3 regions of the Bacillus sp. GW823-FHT06B01 genome follow, and region 2 is predicted to be linked to each of the others. Evidence: predicted binding sites of a transcription regulator. Region 2 holds the regulator's gene; each other region holds the start of a gene.
The links. Region 2 encodes Rex, which represses fermentation and respiration genes when NADH is low (regulators of the CRP and FNR family bind a similar motif). Its sites were predicted from a motif close to TTGTGAAATATTTCACAA; they were not measured.
Positions count from the first base shown of each region.

Region 1: AC1Q8N_RS15910 (formate/nitrite transporter family protein) is a predicted target of Rex. The motif match lies at 4,125-4,142, and genes of this name have one in related genera.
Region 3: adhE (bifunctional acetaldehyde-CoA/alcohol dehydrogenase) is a predicted target of Rex. The motif match lies at 2,379-2,396, and genes of this name have one in related genera.

Region 1 covers NZ_JBXAHR010000003.1:534,310-540,574, reverse strand. Annotated here, with positions in the region: gene phaQ (poly-beta-hydroxybutyrate-responsive repressor) at 1-57, shown strand, start outside; gene phaP (polyhydroxyalkanoic acid inclusion protein PhaP) at 100-624, shown strand; gene AC1Q8N_RS15930 (MaoC family dehydratase) at 726-1,169, shown strand; gene AC1Q8N_RS15925 (alpha/beta-type small acid-soluble spore protein) at 1,317-1,502, shown strand; gene AC1Q8N_RS15920 (TrkH family potassium uptake protein) at 1,617-2,936, shown strand; yybP-ykoY riboswitch at 2,975-3,140, shown strand; gene AC1Q8N_RS15915 (TerC family protein) at 3,231-4,025, shown strand; gene AC1Q8N_RS15910 (formate/nitrite transporter family protein) at 4,227-5,078, shown strand; gene AC1Q8N_RS15905 (cyclic-phosphate processing receiver domain-containing protein) at 5,106-5,417, opposite strand; gene AC1Q8N_RS15900 (prepilin peptidase) at 5,432-6,154, opposite strand.
Region 2 covers NZ_JBXAHR010000015.1:3,999-10,263, reverse strand. Annotated here, with positions in the region: gene guaA (glutamine-hydrolyzing GMP synthase) at 1-513, opposite strand, end outside; purine riboswitch at 679-780, opposite strand; gene groL (chaperonin GroEL) at 920-2,554, opposite strand; gene groES (co-chaperone GroES) at 2,593-2,877, opposite strand; gene AC1Q8N_RS28360 (CPBP family intramembrane glutamic endopeptidase) at 3,279-4,028, shown strand; gene AC1Q8N_RS28355 (YdiK family protein) at 4,025-4,219, shown strand; gene AC1Q8N_RS28350 (redox-sensing transcriptional repressor Rex) at 4,246-4,875, opposite strand; gene AC1Q8N_RS28345 (ABC-F family ATP-binding cassette domain-containing protein) at 5,063-6,265, shown strand, end outside.
Region 3 covers NZ_JBXAHR010000002.1:488,724-494,988, forward strand. Annotated here, with positions in the region: gene mtnN (5'-methylthioadenosine/S-adenosylhomocysteine nucleosidase) at 1-188, shown strand, start outside; gene AC1Q8N_RS09540 (O-acetylserine dependent cystathionine beta-synthase) at 271-1,194, shown strand; gene AC1Q8N_RS09545 (bifunctional cystathionine gamma-lyase/homocysteine desulfhydrase) at 1,198-2,331, shown strand; gene adhE (bifunctional acetaldehyde-CoA/alcohol dehydrogenase) at 2,592-5,195, shown strand; gene AC1Q8N_RS09555 (YrhC family protein) at 5,322-5,549, shown strand; gene AC1Q8N_RS09560 (ABC transporter substrate-binding protein) at 5,705-6,265, shown strand, end outside.

The DNA of each region.
Region 1 (6,265 bases), on a different contig from region 2:
TCTCCAGAAAAGGATGAAAAGGATTCTTCATCTTCACCTGGTGGTACAGCAGAGTAATCTGCGTTCACAATATGCAAAAAAACATTTGGAGGTCAAACAATGGAAACTAAGCCATACGAATTAGTCGATGCATTTTGGAAAAACTGGTCTCAATCTCTTTCCCTCTTCTCTTCAGCTGGGAAACAATTAGAGCAACTTACTTTAGAAACTTTAAAACAACAACAAGACGCTTTGCATAAATTAACATCAGGAGTAGATGAACTAGAAAAAGAACTACAACAATTCACTGCTCAGTTCAATAACCAATATACAGATTACGTGAAGCAATTAACTGGAAACTCCTTAAATGATCAAATTAACGAGTGGCAAGGGAAATGGAATGAACTTTCTAATCAAATGCACCAACTGACTGTTTCTCCTACGAAAACATCTTTGTCTATTCTTACTCAAACTAGCGGTCAATTTGAAGAAACAACAAAACAATTTATTGAACAACAACAATTACAACGTGAAGAGGTTCAAAAACAGTTAGAAGTTTTTTTGGGAGAGTTCAAGTCCAAACAACTAGAACTCGCAAAGCAGTTCGAGGAAAACTCAAAAAATTTATTTACTTCCATCAAGTAAGAAAAATGTGGGAGCTAACTGCAGCACAAACAAAACTCTTTCTTCCTCCTACTACATCAAGATGGCTAGCATTTTTCGATATGGAAAAGAAGGAGGCCAAAATGAATCCATTTCAAGAAGCACAAACTGTTCCGGAGCTTCGTTATGATGAGATTCAAGTCGGTGATCAAGCATCCCTTACAAAAACTATTACGGATGAGGACGTTATTAATTTTGCAAAATTAACTGGAGATGTGAATCCTATTCATATTTTAGATTCTTTTGCAAAAACGACAATGTTTAAAGAACGTATTGCTCATGGCATGCTCGTTTCCAGTTTCATTTCGACGATTCTTGGAACGAAACTCCCTGGCAAAAACACGATTTATTTATCTCAAAACGTTTCATTCCGTGCTCCTGTCAAAATCGGTGATACACTTCGCGTTGTGGCAGAAGTCATTAAAAAACGAGACGATAAAAAAATCATTACGTTGCAAACAAACATATATAATCAATCCGGTGATATTGTCGTGGAAGGTACAGCGACAATACTGAAAAAAGAGTAGCAAATTTGCTACTCTTTTTTCTATCCAATAACTTCTAATCACACCGATTACTTCCGCGTATGAGTACGTCGTTTCCACATAAAATAACGTTACCAGTTTAGATAAGTATTTAGCTGAATTGGACTACTCATAAGGATGTGTATCAACATGGTAAAAACAAACAAATTACTAGTTCCAGGTGCAGAACAAGCGCTTGAACAATTTAAATATGAAATCGCACAAGAATTCGGTGTTAGCTTAGGTTCTAATACAGCATCTCGTTCTAACGGTTCAGTTGGCGGTGAAGTAACGAAACGACTAGTCGCTTTAGCTCAACAACAATTACGTGGATAATACAATAACCTATGGCTTAGAGGCAGATATTCTCTGCCTCTTTCTATTTTTAACATACATAATCGTGCTTTTTCACATACTAGTAAGAGCAAACTGAAAGGAACGATATGTGACATGAAACGGATTAATATTAGCATGAGTCCTCCCCGTGTTCTTACTTTGTCTTTTATTATGTTATCAGTTATCGGTACATGCTTATTAAAACTACCAATTGCTACAACAACTTCTATTTCATGGATCGACGCTTTATTTACAACAGTTTCTGCTTGTACTGTTACTGGGCTTGGTGTTGTAGACACCGGAAAAGTATTTACTTTGTTTGGACAGTGTGTCATTTTAACGCTTATACAAGTAGGGGGACTTGGCATTATGAGCTTTGCCGTTTTAATTGCGATTATGCTCGGCAGAAAAATTGGTCTTCAAAACCGAATTTTACTGCAACAAGCGTTAAACCAAACGAACATTGGTGGTGTCATTCGTCTTGCCAAAGCATTATTTTTATTCTCTTTTACAGTCGAATGTATCGCTACTTTGATTCTTTCTTTTGAATGGGTACCAAAATACGGGATTGCTAAAGGGATCTATTATAGCTTTTTTCATTCGATCTCTGCTTTTAACAATGCTGGTTTTTCTGTGTGGAGCGATAATTTAATGTCCCATTCTCATAGCATTCTTGTCAATCTCGTTATTTCCTCCCTCATTATTTTAGGTGGAATTGGTTTTACAGTAATCGTAGATATAAAAAGAAAGAAAAATTTTAAAAACCTTACATTACACTCAAAACTTATGCTCTCTTCTACTCTAATCGTCAATATTATTGCGACTGTTTTTATTTTTATATTCGAGTTCCACAATTCCCTTTCTATGAGAGGATTTACCCCATTTGAAGAAGGAATGGCCGCTTATTTCCAGGCGGTTTCAACTCGTACTGCCGGGTTTAATACAGTTGATATTTCTGCATTATCAAAGCCTTCCCTACTATTAATGATGCTCCTTATGTTTATTGGCGCTGGTAGTGCTTCAACCGGCGGTGGAATTAAGTTAACAACATTTTTAATCATGTTTTTTGGGGTATTTAAATTTTTACAAGAACAAGATGATATTGTCGTTTTTAAAAAATCTATTAAAGATACTCTCATTGTCAAAGCATTGACCATCACTATTATTTCCATTTCATTTATCTTTTTTGCTATTTTAATTTTAAGTATTACTGAGCGAGTTCCTCTATTGATAAGTGCTTTCGAAGTATTTTCAGCATTTGGGACTGTCGGTCTCAGTATGAATTTCACACCACACTTAACTATGATCGGAAAAGCTATTATCATCTTTATGATGTTTTTTGGGAAAATGGGACCTTTAACATTGGCTTTTTCATTTGCACGTAAAAAGAACCGAAAAATAAAATATCCGAATGAAGATATTTTAACAGGTTGACAACCGTATACATTATCCATATAATGAGAGTACAATAGCATATCTCCAAAGGGGAGTAGCGTCCAAGAATATTTCTTGGAAACAAAGTCGTCATTACGTAGAACTTAGTTCTTCCGGCTTTGTTGGCATTTTCATTACATATGTCTAGCAAGACCTTTGCCTATTAACGGCAGAGGTCTTTTTTGTATTAATTTCCAAATTCTTCCAAAGTTAATAGGCAGGAGTATGGGGAAACTAAATAGTGGGGAAATTCTTCACTTATTTAGTACTTATAGAAATGAGAGGAGAATGTACATGGATGTATCATTATTATTGGAGTATGGTTGGGTATTACTCATCCTAATTGCACTAGAGGGGATTTTAGCGGCTGATAACGCTCTCGTTCTTGCAATTATGGTAAAACATTTACCAGAAGAAAAACGAAAGAAAGCATTATTTTACGGATTAGCGGGGGCATTTGTTTTCCGATTCGGATCGTTATTTATGATCTCGTTCTTAGTCGACGTATGGCAAGTGCAAGCAATCGGTGCCATTTACCTTATGTTTATAGCTGGTAATCACTTATTTAAAACGTATGTTAAAAAGAATACGGATGAAGAAACAGAAGAAAAAGAAGCAAAGAAAAAACAAGAGAACTTTTGGTGGACTGTATTTAAAGTTGAGGTTGCTGATATCGCCTTCGCAGTTGATTCAATTTTAGCTGCAGTTGCGTTAGCAATGACTTTACCAAAAACAGGATTAGGTACAATTGGTAGTCTTGATACTGGGCAATTCGTTGTTATCTTTGTAGGTGGACTTATCGGGTTAATCATCATGAGATTTGCAGCAACTGCTTTCGTACAAATCTTAAAACGTAAACCAGGACTTGAAACTGCAGCATTCTTAATTGTAGGTTGGGTTGGTGTGAAACTAGCAGTTTATACATTAGCACACCCTGCATTAAATGTAATTCCGCATTCATTCCCAGAATCTACACTATGGAAGCTTACATTCTGGATTATATTAGTCGGAATCGCAGTTGGCGGTTGGTTCTTCTCGAAAGAAGTAGAAGTAAAAGTAGAAAAGAATTTAGACGAAAAAGCGCTGTAATTACAGCGCTTTTTCTTTTTCCCTTCCCCTCTCAATGTCCAGAAAAAATTCTATTATACTACCATTTGTAAGCGTTTTCTTAATATATGTATGTCCTTTTTGTGAAACATTGCACAAACTTATTGAAACTAAGAACAATTCCATGTACTTTATTCATATAAGGAGTATTTATAGATGATGTACTAAAGGAGCGTATTACTCATGCTAGAGCAAGGAATAGATTATGTTGTCAAACTGGCTAAGAGCAAAAAACAAATGCTAGATACAAACCCGATGCAATATTTCATTCGTGCCGCACTTGCGGGTATTTATATCGGTTTTATTATTGTACTATGTTTTAAATTAGGTAACTTTTTTCACATTGCAGATTCACCGGCAACTTATTTAGCTGCTTCTATGTTTTTCGGAATTGCCCTCGTACTTATTATATATGGCGGTGCTGAATTGTTTACTGGAAACACAATGTACTTTACTGTAGCAACTTTAAGAAAAGAAACAACGATTTCTGATACACTTCGTAACTGGGTCGCTTGTTATGCAGGGAATTTAGCTGGCGCTTTATTCTTTGCCTTACTATTTTATGCAACTGGAATTTTCGAAGCAATTGATCACGGCCATTTCATGAATAAAGTAGTAGAAGGAAAAATGAATACACCTACAATGCAATTATTCTTTAAAGCAATTTTATGTAACTGGCTTGTATGTCTTGCGTGTTTCTTACCTTCTCAAGTTAAAGGTGATACAGCAAAAATTATGATGATGATGCTACTCGTTTTCACATTCTTCTTATCTGGTTACGAGCATAGCATTGCAAACTTATCACTGTTTGCTCTATCTTTAGTTTCACCGCATCCGGAGACAATTTCTTTTGCAGGTGCTATTCATAACTTAATTCCAGTTACAATCGGTAACATTATTGGCGGGTCCGTCTTTGTCGGCATGGTATACCATTACTTAACAAAGAAAGTACCTGACGTGAAACAAGAAGAAACTGAATTAGTAGCGGCTCAACAAGAAGAAATCATTCCGTTACAAGCACATATGAAACATTAAAAACTCCAAAGTAAAACTTTGGAGTTTTTAGCTCCCCACATATTTAACAACAAGGTGCGGATTAATTTCGCCTTCTTCCTTTCCCTTATTAATTCTCTGTTTCATCTTGTGCATACCGATGACATCATTCGTATGAAGGTGAATTTCATTTACATATAAACCCTCTTTACAAAAAGCCTCTACAAAATCTAATCCATTTCTTTTCCCCCATCCCATATTAAAATCAAGGGAAAGAATATTCACATCATAATCCCGAACCATTTGCAAGGCACATTCTACTGTAGTGGCGGGCACATACCCGTACGGACAACTTCTTTGATCATCCATATATACATTCATGTTCTATCCTCTCTCTATTTTGTATACGTGAACAACATATAACATATTGCCCCAAGGCTAATAAAAGGACCGAACGGAATTTGGCTCCTCATTTTCATACGTTTTAATACTATACCAACTCCAAAGAAACAAAGACTAAAGCAAGATGCTAAAAATAAGATCATAAAAATCCCTTTCAGTCCCACTATAAATCCAAGTAACGAAAGTAATTTTATATCTCCTCCACCAAGCCCTTCTGGATATATCTTTTGCATGCAATATAACAAAATGAATATAACGCCACTACCAACTATACTATCTGTCCAAGTCACTAACGGCACAAAAACACATTCTAAAATGAGTAAACAGGCAAACCAAGCTAAAATACGATTGGGGATTAACATATATATGTAATCTGTAACTGAAATAATAAGAAGGAGAGAAAAAAGCGATAAAATGATGATAAGCTCCCGTTCCACCCCAATCATATATACAGTAAGAAGAAACATCATTCCTGTTACAAGTTCAAATACTACGTACAAAATTGAAATTTTCCTCTTACAATTCGTACAACGTCCTCTTTGTATACAAAAAGAAATGATTGGAATCAATTCTTTTGGCTTTAGCACATACTTACAATAATGACAATGTGAACGCGGGATAATGATAGACTCACCAAGTGGTACTCTCATCGCAATTAACATAAAAAAAGAACCAAACACCATCCCCACTAACAATGCATATAAATAAGTGAACATCCCTTCCTCTCCTTTCCAGAAGAACATAGCAAAAAAAGGAGAGAAATTCTACTCCATATTATTTCTATTCTATTAAAAAAGCAGGCCATTTTCTGGCCTGCTTTCCCCTCT
Region 2 (6,265 bases):
GTGGAATTGTACACCGTATAAGTTTTTGTCTTCATTGCTCATACCAGCAATTGGACAAGACTCACTTGTTGCATCTACTACGAATCCTTCAGGTAAACCAGTTACTAAGTCACCATGGCTCATCCATACAACTTGCTCTTCTGGAAGGTTCGCATATAATTTTGATTCGTTCTCGACTTTAAGAACAGCTTTTCCGTACTCACGGTGGTTTGCACGTTCTACTTTACCACCGAAGTGTTGTGTCATAAGCTGCATACCGTAACAAATACCGAAGATCGGTAATCCTAGTTCAAAGATTTTTTCATCACAATGTAATGCGCCTTCACCGTATACACTATTTGGTCCACCAGAGAAGATAATCCCTTTTGGATTCATTGCTTTAATTTCTTCTGCAGTAATTGTATGTGGATGAAGTTCACTGTATACACCGAACTCACGAATTCGACGTGCTATTAACTGATTGTACTGACTCCCAAAATCTAAAACGATAATTGTATCATGCTGCTTCTTCAAAATAATCACCCCAACGTTAGTTCTCGTATATAAATATTTTTACCAATTAGGCAAAAAGCATTACTAATATAATAAAAAAAGCCAGTCCTCCGCCTCTAGTCTCATAACAAAGAAAAGGCAGGGGTCTGGCTTTATAAAGAAAGATAGTCTTCCGCTCTTTATAAATATAAGACGCACTGCCTTCATAGTCAGGTTGTTTACGGTAACCCGGTAGAGACTCTCAAACCATATCATCGAGGATATATGAAGGATTGTTTTATATTATCTTCCTAGATTCTAACAATGAAGTATCGATATGGTCAAGAGAGAAAGCGACAAAATTCTACAGAAATTCATTTCCTTTTCTAAAAAACATAAAAAAACATCCATTTCTATATAGAAATGGATGTTTTTCGAGCAAACGGAATTACATCATTCCGCCCATACCGCCCATGCCCATGCCGCCCATGTCAGGCATTGCTGGTGCATTTGGTTCTGGTTTGTCAGCTACTACAGCTTCAGTCGTTAAGAACATAGCTGCAACAGATGCTGCGTTTTGAAGTGCAGAACGAGTTACTTTAGCTGGATCTACGATACCAGTTTCAAGCATGTTAACCCACTCGCCAGTAGCTGCGTTGAAACCAACGCCTACTTTTTCGCCTTTTAGACGCTCTACAACTACAGATCCTTCTAGACCAGCGTTGATTGCGATTTGACGAACTGGCTCTTCTAGTGCGCGAAGTACGATGTTGATACCTGTTGCTTCGTCGCCTTCAGCTACGATAGAAGCTACTTTCGTGTATACGTTCATAAGTGAAGTACCACCACCTGCAACGATACCTTCTTCTACTGCTGCACGAGTTGAGTTAAGTGCATCTTCAATGCGAAGTTTGCGCTCTTTTAACTCAGTTTCAGTTGCTGCACCTACTTTAATTACTGCTACGCCACCTGCAAGTTTTGCAAGACGCTCTTGTAATTTTTCACGATCGAATTCAGAAGTAGTTTCTTCTAATTGCGCGCGGATTTGACCGATGCGAGCTTCGATTTGTTGTGAATTTCCGATACCTTCAACTACAGTTGTGTTTTCTTTCGTTACAACAACTTTACCAGCACGTCCTAAAGATTCAATTGTAGCAGATTTTAAGTCACGACCTAATTCTTCAGTGATTACTTCGCCACCAGTTAAGATTGCGATATCTTCTAGCATTGCTTTACGACGGTCACCAAATCCAGGAGCTTTAACAGCTACTACATTGAATGTACCACGAAGTTTGTTCACTACTAATGTAGCTAAAGCTTCGCCTTCTACATCTTCAGCGATGATAAGAAGTGGTTTACCTTGTTGTACCACTTGCTCTAATACTGGTAAGATTTCTTGGATGTTAGAAATCTTCTTATCAGTAATTAAGATGTATGGGTTATCAAGAACTGCTTCCATTTTGTCAGAATCAGTAATCATGTAAGGAGATGCATATCCACGATCAAATTGCATACCTTCTACTACGTCTAATTCTGTTGTAAATCCTTTAGATTCTTCTAAAGTAATAACGCCGTCGTTACCAACGCGCTCCATTGCTTCAGCGATTAATTGACCTACTTCTTCGTCAGCTGCAGAAATAGCAGCTACTTGTGCGATAGAAGATTTACCTTCGATTGGTTTAGAAATCTCTTTTAATTCTGCAATTGCAGCAGTAACAGCTTTTTCGATACCTTTACGAAGACCCATTGGGTTCGCACCAGCTGTTACGTTTTTAAGACCTTCACGAATCATAGCTTGTGCTAATACAGTTGCAGTTGTTGTTCCGTCACCAGCTACATCATTTGTTTTGCTAGCAACTTCTGCTACTAATTTTGCACCCATATTTTCGAATGCATCTTCTAATTCAATTTCTTTTGCGATTGTTACACCATCATTTGTAATAAGTGGTGAACCGAATTTTTTCTCAAGTACAACGTTACGACCTTTTGGTCCAAGCGTTACTTTTACTGCGTTTGCAAGAGTGTCGACACCGCGAAGCATCGAACGACGTGCTTCTTCACTAAATTTAATATCTTTTGCCATAATAATTGACCCCCTTGAGTTTTTTAAGATTTATATAATTAACCGATAACTGCTAAAATGTCACTTTCACGTAAAATCAAGTAGTCAGTACCTTCGTATTTTACTTCAGTACCTGCATATTTTGAGAAGATGATAAGATCACCTGCTGCTACCTCTAAAGCAACACGCTCACCATTTTCAAGCACTCGACCAGTACCTACTGCAATAACTTTACCCTCTTGTGGTTTTTCTTTTGCAGTGTCTGGTAATACAATACCACTTGCTGTTTTTTCTTCCGCTTGAACAAGCTCAATTACAACGCGATCACCTAATGGCTTTAGCATGAACAATAACCTCCTCATTTTGTTATGTAAATTTTATTTATTAGCACTCAAGTCACTCGAGTGCTAACACACTTATAATAATAAATAATCTCAATTTCTTTTGCAAGTAAAAAAATCATAATTTTTTCGCAAATTAAGCTATACACTTTTCTATATAGAGTCCCTCTTCTTCTACCTTTACTATATGAATCGTTGTTTCCACTAATCGTATGTTACAATATGAAAGGACACCCTAAATTGTTTTCGCTATACACACAACTTTCTCCTGTCTTCTATTATAATTTCAAATAAGGATTTACGAAAAAAACATAATTTAAGCGAGGTTTATATCGTAGGTAGCATATTTACATGTTATCCTACCTTATCTCATACACTAGAGTTAGAAAGGATGGTTAAACCATTTGAAAAAACAATATTGGTGGGTTATCGTTACATACATTTTAATGCAGTTATCATCCATTGCTGGATTACCACTTCTTCTGAAAACTGGACTTTATGATAACAGGGGATTTACTAGAGAAGAGAAATTTCAACTCATAACTGGCCACTGGGCAATCATTAGCTTCTTTATTGCATTATGTATCGTACTTTGGTTACTTAGAACAGATATTCGTGACAGACGTTTAGATACAATGCGCTCTACTGTTCCAGCTACGATTGGTTGGATTTTTATCGGGTTCTTCCTAGCATTTTTCTCACAAAGTATTGCCGGTATGATAGAAATGCGTGTATTAGGAATTAAACCTGGATCAGAAAATACAGCAAGACTTATGGATATCGCAAGAACGACACCTTGGTTCCTTATCGTTATCTCTATAATAGGACCTATTTTGGAAGAAATCGTATTTAGAAAAATTTTATTTGGTACACTTTATAAGAAATTTAACTTCTTTATTGCTGCTATCATTAGTTCTCTTGTATTCGCAGCAATTCATTTTGATTTCACTCACTTATTGGTATACACTTCTATGGGACTCGTATTCGCCTTTTTATATGTAAAAACGAAGCGTATTATCGTCCCTATCGCAGCTCATGTTGCAATGAATACATTAGTTGCAGTTGCTCAAGTTTTAATGAGCAATGAACAAATTCAAGAAATGATTAAAGAAGCTGAAAAAATGCAAGGCTTTATCGGAGGATTTTTAGTATGAGGAACTCACCATTGTTCATGGCTGCATTGTACTTCCTTCTAGGATGTATCTTTACACGCTTCGCCATTACGAACGTAACAGATACAATCTGGAATATGTGGACAATACTATTTGCAGTTATGGCAACAATTGATTTTAATTTGGCACTTCGCCTTATATTAGTTAAATTCACAAAGAAAAAACAACAATAAAACGCAGAGGTCGCTTCCTCTGCGTTTTATTGTGGATAATTCTTTAAAAAGTAAACAAGTGTTTGTAACTCTACCGCTAAATCAATATGGTGAATTCTTATATTATCTGACACATTTAAGCGCGCTGGTGTGAAATTTAAAATACCATGCACGTTCGTTTCTGCCAATCTATCTGCTACAGATTGTGCTACTGTAGCGGGTACTGTTAATATTGCCACTTGTATATCAGTTGATAAACGTTCTTCTAATTCATCTAAATGATATACAGGAATGCCCCCGATTTCTGTCCCGACTTTCTCTTCACTAACATCAAACGCCATTTCAATTTTTGTATTATTGTTTTTCGTGAAATTATAATGTAAGAAAGCGGTCCCTAAATTACCTACTCCAATAAGTGCTACACGTGTTATATCATCTTGGTCGAGTGTTTCACGGAAAAATGATAATAAATAATTTACGTTATATCCATAACCTTTTTTCCCTAACGCTCCAAAATATGAAAAATCTCTTCGAATCGTTGCGGAATCAACTTTTACCGCTTCACTCAATTCGGCTGATGAAACACGTTGCTTACCAGAAAGAGATAAGTTTTGGATAAATCGATAGTATAGAGGCAATCGTTTGGCAGTGGCCTGTGGAATTTTTTGCTGCTCCATATAACCTCTCCTCTCTTCCTATCTTTATTCATATACTTGAATCAAATACAGAAGTTTAGCACTCATGAATTTCCCTGTATAATAAAGAGAAGAAGTATTCTCTCTTTATTTTAAACTATACACTATTTTTAGTATGATTGAGAAATATAAACATGGCAAAGTTAAGAAATTATTTGAGGTGAAAACATTGATTTTATTACAAGTAAACGCGCTTACGAAATTATACGGTGCCGAAACGATTCTTGCAAACATAAAATTGGAAGTTCAAACGAAAGATCGTATCGCATTAGTCGGACGAAATGGGGCCGGAAAATCTACACTATTAAAAATAATAGCTGGTGAGCTATCTCATGATGGTGGCGAAATTATAAAACCAAAAGATGTCTCAATCGGATATTTAGCTCAAAATACCGGGTTAGAAACGTCTTTAACAATTTGGGATGAAATGTTAACCGTCTTTACACACTTGCAGCAAATGGAGACAAAACTTCGAAGGCTAGAGCAAGAAATGGGAAAAGAAGAAAACTTTTCAAACGAGGCTACATATGAAAGATTATTAGCTGATTATGACCAATTGCAATTAGATTATAAAGATCAAGGTGGATATCAATATGAAGCAGATATTCGCTCGATTTTAAGTGGTCTTGGCTTCCCAGTTGAAACGCACCAGACGACGATTTCTACATTAAGCGGTGGACAAAAAACACGATTAGCTCTCGGTAAATTATTATTAACGAAACCAGACCTACTTATTTTGGACGAGCCTACAAACCATTTAGACATCGAAACGTTAACATGGCTTGAACAATATTTACAAGGCTATCCTGGCGCAATACTAATCGTTTCCCATGACCGTTATTTCTTAGATAAACTCGTTACACAAGTATATGAAATTTCGAATAAAGAAAGCAGACGATTTGTTGGTAACTACAGTAAATATTTAGACTTAAAATCAGCATTATACGAGCAAGACATGAAACGTTATGAAAAACAACAAGATGAAATCGCTAAGCTTGAGGATTTCGTTCAAAAAAATATAGCGCGCGCATCTACGACAAAACGTGCTCAAAGCCGTCGTAAACAATTAGATAGAATGGAATTATTGACTAGACCATTAGGTGATTCTAAGTCAGCATCCTTCCACTTCGATATCGAAAAACAAAGTGGAAATGATGTTTTACAAGTAAAGGATGCAACTATCGGCTATGATGATGATCCGATTATTGAACATGTAACTATGCGCTTAACTCGCGGGGATAGCGTTGCTTTAGTTGGTCCAAACGGAATTGGGAAATCCACATTATTAAAATCACTTGTGAATAAGTTACCACTATTAAATGGTGATGTTTCTTTCGGATCCAATGTATCTGTTGGTTATTATGATCAAGAA
Region 3 (6,265 bases), on a different contig from region 2:
ATGCAGTAGAAATGGAAGCAGCAGCTGTTGCACAAGTATGCCACCAATATGAAGTTCCGTTTGTTATTATTCGTGCACTTTCTGATATTGCTGGTAAAGAATCAAATGTTTCATTTGATCAATTTTTAGATCAAGCAGCTCTTCATTCTACAAACTTTATCGTAAAAGTATTAGAAGAGTTAAAGTAATGTAACAAAAAGGCAACTGTCTCATATAAAGAAAATACATACAGTTGCCTTTTCTTTATTGGCAAATAAGGGGGAGAACACGATGAATGTATATCGTGGAGTTCATGAGTTGATTGGTCATACACCAATTGTAGAAATTACTCGTTTTTCACTTCCAGAAGGGGTCCGTTTATTTGCAAAGCTTGAATTTTATAACCCAGGTGGAAGCGTTAAGGACCGTTTAGGAAGAGAATTAATCGAAGATGCGCTAGAAAAAGGGCTTGTTACCCAGGGTGGAACAATTATTGAACCAACTGCTGGAAATACTGGTATTGGACTGGCACTTGCAGCGTTACAACATGATTTACGCGTTATTGTTTGTGTACCAGAGAAATTTAGTATTGAAAAACAAGAATTAATGAAAGCACTAGGCGCAACGGTCGTGCATACACCGACTGAGCAAGGAATGACCGGCGCAATTGCAAAAGCAAAAGAATTAGTAAATGAAATACCGAATTCATACTCTCCAAGTCAGTTTGCGAATGAAGCAAACCCGCGTGCTTATTTCAAAACACTAGGTCCTGAACTTTGGTCGGCACTTAGCGGAGAGATTAACATATTTGTTGCAGGAGCAGGAACTGGTGGTACATTCATGGGGACTGCATCTTATTTGAAAGAAAAAAATGTAGATATAAAAACGGTTATTGTGGAACCAGAAGGATCCATTTTAAATGGTGGTAAAGCTGGTTCGCATGAAACAGAAGGGATCGGCCTTGAATTCATCCCGCCATTTTTGAAAACATCTTATTTTGATGAAATTCATACAATTTCTGATCGAAATGCATTTTTACGAGTAAAGGAATTAGCGCAAAAAGAAGGACTGCTTGTTGGGAGCTCTTCAGGAGCAGCATTTCATGCAAGTTTACTTGAAGCAGAGCAAGCGGCACCAGGTACAAATATTGTAACGATTTTTCCTGATAGTAGTGAGCGTTATTTAAGTAAAGACATATACAAAGGATGGGAATAAAAAATGAGAGCAAAGACAAAGTTAATTCATGGTATTCGCATAGGAGAACCTTCAACTGGATCTGTAAATGTACCGATTTATCAAACAAGTACGTACAAACAAGAAGCAGTTGGTAAGCATCAAGGATATGAATATTCACGTACAGGCAACCCAACACGTGCAGCTTTAGAAGAAATGATTGCAGTATTAGAAAACGGTCATGCTGGTTTTGCATTTGGTTCAGGAATGGCTGCTATTACAGCTACAATTATGTTGTTCTCAAAAGGTGACCACGTTATTTTAACAGATGATGTGTATGGTGGAACGTACCGCGTTATCACGAAAGTATTAAATCGCTTCGGTATTGAGCATACATTTGTAGATACAACCAACTTAGAGGAAGTTATAGAAGCAATTCGTCCGAATACGAAAGCGATTTATGTGGAAACACCAACGAACCCATTACTGAAAATTACTGATATTAAGAAAATATCTACTCTTGCTAAAGAGAAAGATTTATTAACAATTATCGATAACACATTCATGACGCCATATTGGCAGTCGCCGATTACTTTAGGAGCAGACATTGTACTTCATAGTGCAACGAAATATTTAGGAGGTCATAGTGACGTAGTTGCAGGCCTAGTAGTTGTAAATAGCCCGCAATTAGCAGAAGACCTTCACTTTGTACAAAACTCAACAGGAGGCATTCTTGGCCCACAAGATAGCTTCTTACTACTTCGTGGTTTAAAAACATTAGGAATTCGAATGGAAGAGCATGAAACGAATTCACGCGCAATTGCCGAGTTTTTAAATAACCATCCAAAAGTAAATAAAGTATATTACCCAGGTCTTGCATCACATCAAAACCATGAACTAGCGACAGAACAAGCAAATGGATTTGGTGCTATTATCTCATTTGATGTAGATAGCGAAGAAACATTAAATAAAGTACTTGAGAAATTACAATACTTTACACTTGCTGAAAGTTTAGGAGCAGTAGAAAGTTTAATTTCTATTCCATCTCAAATGACACATGCATCAATCCCAGCAGATCGTCGTAAAGAGCTAGGAATTACAGATACATTAATTCGAATTTCTGTCGGTATTGAAGATGGTGAAGATTTAATTGAAGATTTAGCACAAGCACTAGCATAATAAAAATGCACTGCTCATATAGGCAGTGCATTTTTATTACATCACTTTTGTGAAATGTTTCACAAAATAGACATACACAAATGAAATTATTTCATGTATATTAAATTCATGAAATGTTAATCACGAACAAACTTGTGAAACGTTTCACAAACAATGAGGTTCATGTAGGAAAGCAACTCTATTTTTTTTGCGCTAATCGGGACTTATTATGACCTATAGGGTCTTATTTAGTCCATAATAGCAGAATAGGAGGAATTTACATGGTAGTCAAAGAGAAAGTTGTAAATGAAATGCAGGAAGTAAAAGAGATGATTGATACGTTAGTGAATAACGGTCGAAAGGCTTTACAAGCATTAGAAAGTTTTACACAAGAGCAAATTGACAACATTGTTCACGAAATGGCATTAGCAGGTGTGGATCAACATATGCCACTTGCAAAGTTGGCTGTTGAAGAAACAGGTCGTGGTGTATATGAAGATAAATGTATTAAAAATATTTTTGCTACTGAATATATTTGGCATAGCATAAAAAAAGATAAAACAGTAGGGATTATCCACGAAGATCCTCATGAAGAAATAATAGAAATTGCGGAACCTGTCGGTGTAGTAGCTGGGGTAACGCCAGTAACGAATCCAACGTCGACAACAATGTTTAAAGCATTGATCGCGATAAAAACGAGAAATCCAATTATTTTCGCATTTCATCCTTCAGCACAAAGCTGTTCCATTGCAGCAGCGAAAACAGTATATGACGCTGCGGTGAAGGCCGGGGCACCAAAACATTGTATTCAGTGGATTGAAAGACCTTCTGTCGAAGCAACGAAACAATTAATGAACCATGAAGGGGTTGCACTTGTTTTGGCCACTGGAGGAGCAGGTATGGTGAAATCAGCTTATTCTACTGGAAAACCAGCGCTAGGTGTAGGTCCTGGTAATGTACCATGCTATATAGAGAAATCAGCGCATATAAAACGAGCTGTTAATGATTTAATTTTATCAAAAACATTTGATAACGGTATGATTTGTGCATCAGAACAAGCAATCATTGTAGATAAGGAAATTTATGATGATGTGAAAAAAGAAATGATTGCAAACAATTGTTACTTTGTAACAGAAGAAGAGAGAAGAAAATTAGAAAAGCTTGTTATTAATGAAAATACATGTGCAGTAAATAGTGATATTGTAGGGAAATCAGCACAGTACATTGCCGCATTAGTTGGAATTACTGTGCCTGAAAATACAAAAATGCTTGTAGCTGAAATACAAGGTATCGGAGCAGCATATCCACTATCTCGTGAGAAACTGAGTCCAGTATTAGCTTGTGTAAAAGCAAATTCACTAGAAGAGGGACTTACATATTGCGAAGACATGTTAGACCTCGGTGGTTTAGGACATTCAGCAGTCATTCATTCTACAAATAAAGAAGTACAAAAACAATTTGGATTACGTATGAAAGCTTGCCGTCTTATTGTAAACGCCCCTTCATCACAAGGTGGAATCGGTGACATATATAATGGATTTATTCCATCACTTACGCTTGGTTGCGGCTCGTATGGGAAAAACTCAGTTTCTCAAAACGTAACAGCGACGCATTTATTAAATATAAAAAGGTTGGCAAATAGAAAAAAGAATATGCAGTGGTTTAAATTACCACCAAAAATTTATTTTGAAAAACATGCGACAGCATATTTAGCAAATATGCCTAACATTTCACACGCATTTATTGTAACGGATCCAGGAATGGTTGAGCACGGATATGTAGATACGGTTACGCATTATTTACGTAAACATGCAAATGATGTAAAAGTCGAAGTTTTCTTTGAGGTCGAGCCAGATCCATCAGATGAAACTGTGTTTAAAGGTGCGGAAATGATGAGAAGTTTTAAGCCAGATGTAATTATCGCACTTGGTGGTGGTTCAGCTATGGATGCAGCGAAAGGGATGTGGCTTTTCTATGAGCACCCAGAAACAACATTCTATGGAATTAAACAGAAGTTTTTAGATATAAGAAAACGTACATGTAAATATCCGGAATTAGGAAGTAAGGCGCAGTTTGTTGCCATTCCAACAACATCAGGAACAGGATCAGAAGTGACACCATTTGCGGTTATTACAGATAAGAAAAATAATATAAAGTATCCGCTCGCGGATTATGAATTAACACCAGATGTAGCAATTGTTGATCCACAGTTTGTAATGACAGTACCACCACATGTAACAGCAGACACTGGGATGGACGTATTAACGCATGCAATCGAGGCGTATGTGTCTGTTCTAGCAAATGACTATACAGATGGATTAGCATTAAAGGCCATTGATCTCGTATTTAAATATTTACCAAGAGCATTTAAAGATGGAAATGACGAAGAAGCACGAGAAAAAATGCATAATGCTTCTGCAATCGCAGGGATGGCATTTGCAAATGCTTTCCTAGGCATTAATCACAGCTTAGCACATAAAATTGGACCAGAATTTCACATTCCGCATGGGCGTGCGAATGCAATTCTTATGCCGCACGTAGTTCGCTATAATGCTATTAAGCCAAGAAAACACGCATTGTTCCCAAAATATGAGCACTTTGTAGCTGATGAACGCTATGCACATATCGCGAGAATGCTCGGGCTTCCAGCAGGCTCGACAGCAGAAGGTGTGGAATCACTCGTCCAAGCAATTATTGAGCTTGGAAAAAGCTTAAATATAAATATGAGTATTGCAGGACAAGGAGTTGCTAAAGACCAATTTGAAGAGGTTGTTGGATTATTAGCAGAAAGAGCTTTTGAAGATCAATGTACAACAGCTAATCCAAAATTACCTCTCATTTCAGAGCTGAAAGAAATTTATATGGAAGCATATAAAGGTGAGTAATGGTTATGAAAGGGTCGCAATAAAGCGGCTCTTTTTCTTTTGGAAAACATCTCCCAGAATGGCTGTATTTACTGGTCTTTAAGTTTAATAGAATATGATACAGTGAAATGGAGGAGTGAGAATATAATGAAAGAATTACAAGGGAAAATAGAAGATTATACTCGGTTCGGACAAATTCTTCTCGCTGTAAGTACATTGTTAATGGTTGGCTTATTGATTCCGAATGGAGCAAAAGAAACAATACAATCTTTTGTTATGATGGGGAGCACCATTATATTTTTAAGTTTATCATTCTTTTTCTTTCAGCGTGTGAAAGTGATGCGAGATCAGTTAGAGGGAAATGAATGTGAGTAATATTATGAAATAGAGCACTACAAAAAGAACGAATCTTTTTGTAGTGCTTTTTGTTTTTGTAAAAAATGTATGCGGTTTATATTGACAATGATAATCCTTATCAATTAAAGTAGAATAGTAGTTAATGATTATCATTATCAGTTAGAGGTGAAAGAATGAAAAAATCTATTACGCTATTCACAGCGATTTTATCTATTTTTTTCTTGTTAATAGGTTGCAATGCAAAGGGAGACGAAAAAGCATCTGCAACAAAAACAGAAAAAGGAAAAGAGAAAATCGAAGTTACCGACCTATCAGGAAGAAAGGTAACATTCGATAAAGTGCCAGAGAGTTTTGCAACATTAAGTATGGGAGACATGAATATTATTCATGCTTTAGGCGGAAAAATAGTAGGTCGTCCGGATGCAAAAATAACTCTTCCAGAGGATGTAAAGAAAGTACAAGTAATCGGGAATGCACATCAACCGAATTTTGAGCAAATCGCTAGTTTAAAACCGGATGTACTTATTGCTAACAATGGGTTTCAAAAGAATGTTCCAACGGTTGAAGGACAAGGAACGAAAGTAATGATTTCTTCTGCGAATTCTGTACAAGATATTCAAAAGAATATTGAACTATATGGAACGATAATGAAGAAAGAAGATAAAGCAAAAGAACTTAATCAAAAAATTAATGATCAAATGAAGACATATGAGAAAAAGAGTGATGTGAAAGCA